One region of the Parendozoicomonas sp. 209JJ7-1 genome, then DNA from elsewhere that is predicted to be linked to it. Evidence: predicted binding sites of a transcription regulator. Region 1 holds the regulator's gene; the other holds the start of a gene.
What was found. Region 1 encodes FNR, which switches genes on or off when oxygen is low (the NO sensors DNR and NnrR bind a similar motif). Its sites were predicted from a motif close to TTGATNTANATCAA; they were not measured.
Positions count from the first base shown of each region.

Region 2: the regulator FNR is predicted to act here: its motif matches at 2,191-2,204, upstream of hemN (oxygen-independent coproporphyrinogen III oxidase).

Region 1 covers NZ_JBYVJU010000001.1:301,871-305,280, reverse strand. Annotated here, with positions in the region: gene ACY2RQ_RS01380 (hypothetical protein) at 1-111, opposite strand, end outside; gene ACY2RQ_RS01375 (adenine phosphoribosyltransferase) at 289-831, opposite strand; gene fnr (fumarate/nitrate reduction transcriptional regulator Fnr) at 840-1,598, opposite strand; gene ACY2RQ_RS01365 (hypothetical protein) at 1,788-1,952, shown strand; gene ACY2RQ_RS01360 (hypothetical protein) at 2,077-2,688, shown strand; gene ACY2RQ_RS01355 (hypothetical protein) at 2,863-3,410, shown strand, end outside.
Region 2 covers NZ_JBYVJU010000005.1:199,252-202,661, reverse strand. Annotated here, with positions in the region: gene ACY2RQ_RS07120 (amino acid permease) at 1-571, shown strand, start outside; gene hemN (oxygen-independent coproporphyrinogen III oxidase) at 683-2,068, opposite strand; gene ACY2RQ_RS07110 (hypothetical protein) at 2,312-3,410, opposite strand, start outside.

The DNA of each region.
Region 1 (3,410 bases):
GATCTGGTACAGGCCGTAAGCGTTGTGGTGTTCTGTCTGCAGGTGTTCCCCGAGGCCGGATTCCTGGGCGGCTGTTCCCAATAGCAGGTTCTCTGTTGTAGGGCTCCACATACTCAAATGCTGGAGTGTGGGACGGATAATGAGCTGTCGTAATTCCCTGGCGCAGATTCCCATGTCAACCTGTTCTTGTTACTGAGAAGTTCTGTTACAGAAACTGACATCGGCATAAATAAACCAGCCTGAAGGTTCAGGCTGGTGGTGAAGAGCTGGGAGGCTTAAGAAAAGCGCTCAGTAGCTGGTGAGGGTATAGGTGGGAATACCCGCCTGCTTCAGCAGGGCGGAACCACCCAGGGCGGGCAGGTCAATAATCGCCGCAGCTTCCGCGACACTGCCCCCCAGCCGGTTAACCAGTTTGTGGGCCGCCAGCAGCGTGCCACCTGTGGCTATCAGGTCATCAATCAGGACAATTGTGTCACCAGCGTTCATGGCATCAACATGAACCTCAAGGGCGGTCTTACCGTACTCCAGGGCGTATTCTTCCCGGATGGTTTCCGCAGGCAGTTTGCCCGGTTTGCGGAAGATTACCAGGGGCAGGCCGAGAGTATCCGCCAGGGGGGCTCCGAGCAGGAAGCCCCGGGCATCCAGGGCACCGATGTGGGTGATGCCTTTCTCCCGATAGCGTTCGGCGAAGGTGCTGTGCACCATGCGCATCCCTTCTGGAGATTTCAGCAGCGTGGAGATATCCCGGAACATAACGCCCGGTTCAGGCCAGTCAGGGACGGCTCGAATCAGGCTTCGGAGGTGGTTTTCGTTAAAGGCTGTATCGCTCATAGGCATGGTTACTGAATATTCACAACTTCAGGGGTGTCGCTCAGTTTACCACCTGCAAGGGTGCACAGCTCCATGGCGCTGGTAATTTCTATTTCTTTACCGTTGGCATGGATCAGTTCAGCCTTCTGGAAGCGGGTAAATACCCGGCTTACGGTTTCTACAGCCAGGCCCAGATAGTTTCCCATCTCATTCCGGGACATAGAAAGACGGAATGACTGTGAGGAGAAGCCCCTGCGTCGGAATCGGCTGGCCAGGTTGATCAGAAAGGTCGCGATACGCTCGTCGGCATTCTTTTTCGACAGCAGAAGTTTCATCTGCTGATCTTCGCGGATCTTCTTGCTCATAATCCGCATCAGCTGGCGGCGGAGGGCCGGATGGCTGTCGGAGAGTTTTTCGAGCTTGTCGAAGGGGATTTCACAGACCATGGTGGTCTCAATGGCCTGGGCAGAAACCGGGTAGGTGTCTGTATCCAGCCCGCTTAACCCGACCAGTTCGCTGGGCAGGTAGAAGCCTGTGATTTGTTCTTCACCTTCATTGGTTGATGTATATGTTTTCAGGGCGCCGGAGCGAACCGCAAAAACACTATGGAATGTATCGCCTTCCAGGAACAGATGTTCGCCTTTTTTCAGGGGTCGCCCGCGCTTGATGATTTCGTCGAGGTCGTCAATGTCCTCGATTTTCAGCGCCAGGGGTAGACACAATGGACTCAGGCTACAGTCCCGGCAGGCTACTTGGCTGGCATGCCTTACGTTGAGTTTGGACGCCATATTTAAGAGCCCCTAAGAACCGGTTGGCTGTTGAAAAGAGTGGTTCATATTGTATGGGAATATGCCGCCGAGTTTAACCCTGTGATAGATACCTATTATTTTATTGAGAAAAATAAATAGTTATTGGTTTTTTCTGTACAGTTGTTACCAATAGGGGCGCACTTGGGTTGTTATCTCTGGTAACCCGTTTTGTCACCCCATAAACAGACGCTTTCAGTCGTTTTGCCGTTATCTCTGCTGACAGAGCAGTTGGCAGGAGCGAACTCTCCCTCTCCCGATCAGTCAATAAGGGGCAGTACAGCCATTCCGGGTATTCGGGGAGCTGGCTTCTGGTCCCTGGCCAGACATTTCTGATCCATCAAAGCCCGGCGGGCCACTTCTGCCTCGGGGTAGAAGTTTGGGATCAGGGTTTAGACATCTTTGGAGGTTGGAAATGTTACATAAAGTGCAAGGTTATATCGGTGGCTGCTGGGCTAGGATGCCCGATATTAGAGGCCGCATACCATTCAGGAATAAAAGCTGCGAGGCTGTGCCTGGCAAGACCCACGTTAAGGATGGTCAGGTTCAAGGCGAAGTTAGCGTATACAAGCGCCTTGCGGATGGTTGCTGGACGCTGACCAAGGACACAGGCTGGACATTCGTGAAGAGTATTCCCGAGATTCTGGCTACGTATTTCTGTTTCAGAAGCTCCAATGTTCTGGCCCACAAAATACTGCCCACATCATGGGCGAATAATTCTGATACTATTTATGCCACCAGGAGCACTATATCAATTTTTTCTACCAAAATGGTTATAAGGTTTTTCGGAAACGTGGCCAGGATTATGATGGGTAAAAGCCTGGATGATACAAGTACAGTGACTCAGACCATAGTGAAGAAGCAGGAAGAGCAGAAAAAGCAGGATCATGCGACTTCCGTTCATGCCAATGCCAATGCCAATGCCAATGCCAATGCCAATGCCAATGCCAATGCCAATGCCAATGCTAACGCTACTGAGAACAATCTCCCTGAAGAGAAGACTATTGCTCTTAAACATAAGAATGAGCCAGAGCTGGAGGGGGCTCAACGGGGGAGGCGCAGAGTGAAGTGATAATGAGCAAGGTATTGCCAGGAAAACCCGCTTCGGCGGGTTTTCTTTTGCCTGTTAGGAAATCTGACAGTGTTGTCATGGTAAGTGTACAGTCCATGAACCAGGCCAAAGTGATACAGGTCGAAGGTGCCAGTAACTTATAAATATTGGCCGAATAAGCAAGGGAGTTGCGTTATGGCAGGTGAATTCGGCAGGGTGAGAGTTGGTGCAGGGGCTGCCGGTTCCATGACGGCGGCGAAACAGAGTAAAAGCCATGGCCGGGTATCAACTCTTAAAGACCTTAGGTCGATACTGGCTGAAGGCCGGGCAGACAGTGCCAGTCAAGCTTCGGCTCCATTCAAGAAGCAGCTGAAGGATATGGCTGTCAGCCTTATCCCCTCCCTCTGGCAGGTATTTTCTTTCTGCATAGCCGCTGTTACCGGTGTTGTTCTTGGCCCGATTGTCGGGCGATTTGGTGTTGTGAATATTCTACCCATTAAACCCGGGGCGACAATCGGCCAGCACTGCAATCTGGTTGGCCTGGCCGGAGCGACGACTATGGCCGTGTCGCAGTTGCAGCTGATCTATGACGGAGCCTGGGGCATATTGGGTTGGGGAGGGCAGGATGAAAAGGCCCATGTTAGAACCCGGACAAGGGATGAACTTGTTCGTCATGCTGAGGTGCTGCAAAAGCAGTGGCGGGAATTGTATGAATTGAAAAAAAGATACGGAAAGCATCTTCC
Region 2 (3,410 bases), on a different contig from region 1:
GGGAGCTGCAGGACAGGTCAGCACATGGGTAGTTGGCCCTATTAAAGGTCTGTGGGCAGCGGGTGTTGATGGAAACCTGCCGTCATTTTTCCAAAAAACCAATGACAACGATGTACCTGTCAGATTGCTGCTGGCGCAGGCTACGCTGATTTCTGCAATTGGTCTGATATTTTTAACGACAAGCGACGTCAATGCTGTCTTTTTGATACTGACTTCCATTGCCATAGTGCTTTATGCGCTGATGTACATTCTTATGTTCATGGCGGCGATTCGTTTACGCTATTCACACCCTGAAGTTAAACGTGCTTATAAGGTGCCTGGTGGAACGGCTGGCATGTGGGTGGTCAGCCTCATTGGTGGTATTTGCATCTTTGCATGTCTTTTGATTGGATTTATTCCGCCTGAGCCGAATCCGTGGGGTTTCTGGAATTTTGAAGCTGCGTTGGTGCTGGTTTGTGTTGCTTCTGTGCTAACGGCCTGTTTTTTCCTTAAGAAAAATCGTTCGAGTAAGTTAAAACCCAGCTCGGATATTTCATCTGACTCTGATACTTCCCAAAGTATGGCAGGATGATAGTGTCAATAACTTTGGAAAATCCGGGGTTTCCTAAAATCTAAACAGTCCCTGGCAGAAAATCCAGGTGGTGATACGGTGCCACCTGGATGATTGTTTTTCCCTTATTGATCAGATAATCCTGGAAAAAAGCGGCGTTTTCTGAGCAGAAGGCAGATACTGGTCAAACACCATACAAATATTGCGAATCAATAAACGGCCCCTGGGCAGGATCTGTATATGGTCGTGATCAATAGTCAGTAGCTGATCTTCCGCCATTTTTTTTAAGGCCACCATCTCTTCCGGGAAATGCTCGGTAAAGCGCACTCCCCAGTTGGCTTCCAGCGTATAAAAATTCAGATGAAAATCACAGATCAGTCGGCGGATGATATGAGAGCGCAGTTGGTCTTCGGCATTGCTCTGCATACCTTTGGCGATAGGCAGGCGTCCGGCCTCTATCGCGCTGACATAGCTTTCCATATCCGTATGGTTCTGGGAACAGGTATCGCCTATCTGACTGATGGACGACACACCCATACCAATAAGATCACAGTGCCCGTGGGTGGTGTAGCCCTGGAAGTTGCGGTGCAGATAACCTTCCTCCTGGGCAATGGCCAGGTCGTCGTCCGGCAGGGCAAAGTGATCCATACCAATGTACACATAACCGGCTTCCAGCAAACGCTGGGTGGTGGCTTCCATGATCCGCAGCTTCTCTTCCGGTGTCGGGAGGTCTTCTGAACGGATACGGCGCTGGGGCATAAATCTGTGGGGCAGGTGGGCGTAGTTAAACACCGACAGCCTGTCCGGGCGCAGCTCTATGACTTTGTTCACGGTTTTCATAAAACTGTCGCGGGTCTGCAGGGGCAGGCCGTAGATCAGGTCTATGTTGATGGAGCGGAAACTCATGGCATGGGCCGCGTCCAGCACATTCTCGGTAACCGACCGGGGCTGGATACGGTTAACGGCAGCCTGCACCTTCGGGTCAAAGTCCTGAACCCCCAGGCTGATGCGGTTAAAACCGAGGTTTCTCAAGTGGCCCATCATGCTCCAGTCCACTTCCCGGGGGTCAATCTCCAGGGAATAATCCGCGAACTCTCCGAAGCTCAGGTGAAAGTGTTTGTCTGCGGCTTCCATCAGCTGCTGGATCTGCGCTTCATTCAGGAACGTGGGCGTACCCCCTCCAAGGTGCAGTTGCTCAACCAGGCCCCGGTGGCCAAGCAGTTCGGCGTGCATGGCCATTTCCTGGCACAGTAAATCTACGTAAGGCTGGGCCTGCTCCCTGCGTTTGGTCACAATCTTGTTGCAGCCGCAGTAGTAGCAGACGGTATTGCAGAAGGGGATATGAAAGTACAGCGATAGTGGTTTTCTCTGCTGCCCGCTCAGTTTCTCGGCGCAGTGGAAAGTCTCTGGATTAAACTCACTGTTGAACTGTACGGCTGTAGGGTAAGAGGTGTACCTTGGCCCTGGCCGGTCATATCGTTGAAGTAATCCGGAATCCCAGATCAGTGAGTTAGTCATGGTTATACCCTGCAATCAAAATGCTGCAATGTTGTTTTTGTTGAACACTTTAGATGGTAAATAAAAACAAGTGCCTGCATACAATACTGATTGACAGTCTACTTGTTTGTAGTGGTTTGATGTTGACGTGCATCAATGGCAGGTGGGATTTTCCAGTACGCGGTTAATCTTACCAGTTCTGGCTGCTGGAATATATTAATGTTTTCCAGGCGGATATTCTTTTTCCCATATGGACGCTAGGCGCTATTGGTTGTTCAGGCGAACCGGGAAAACCTGCATATCCGGCCCGTTCTGCCGGGTCGGGGGGAAGGAATGGGTTGAGCAGCTTCTTTTCAGGTATTGGAATATATCTTTCAGGGTCTGGAAAAAGGTGACCCCTTCCGCACTGACTGGTGCCAGCGCGTCTTTAAGGGGCGATTGGTGTGTACTCCGGCAACAGATTGTTGCCATTGACAGGGTTAACAGACTCAGGCTGTAACCGATATTGGCCGGAATTCTGATAATCGGAATTGTGCCATAAACGCCGGTACTCAAGGTGGCGAGGGTTCCTGTGGCCAGCCCCGCAGCGGCGACTGGCCAGGCTGCTCCATTGAATATCAGAGATGTTGTCAGCCCTGCAGCCAGTGTGCCGCTGACGCCCAGTCGCAGCCATGGATTATGGGCAAATCCGAGGGAGTGGTCGGTGATTTTTCTCAGGGTTGCAGGGGGCCATAGCCGGGTAGCCTGTTGCCGGTTGATAGCCAGATAGTATGCCCGCCTATCTTCAATGCTCTGTTCAGCTGCATCGGCTGTCTGTTGCAGGGAGGCCGCGTATGCAGAATCAAACATTCGGGACGCTGTCATCCGGGTCACCCCTGTGGCATGGCGGAGAGTCAGGCGGTGACCGTGGGTTTCTCTGAATTTATGGCTGAAACGGCATTCCGGACAATGAACGACCCGCTCCCGGCACTGATGCCCTGCAACGACATTGGTGTCACAGTTAAAGCAGTGGTGTGTTTCAGCCGGGCAGCTATGCAGGTGAGAGGGTAAATCCTCCAGCTTCAATATCTGTTGGCAGCCGCTGTGGGTGCCCTGCATATCATGGTTTGGACAGCGTATTTTCAGTGACATCTGGCGTTTTCTAAAAGTTGGCTGCTGGCTGTGGATGGCAGGAATATGGGCATCCTGGTCCAGTGGGTCACCACATTGCTGGCAATACTGGTCAAGGACATCCCCGAGAGCTTCATTCAGGCAACCCCGGCAATAGAGGGCGTTGCAGTCCGGGTCGTCCCGGTGCAGGGCAAAGACCGGGTCCCGGGCGCAGCTGTAGTGGCAATCCGGGTAACTGCAGCGCAGTTTCTGG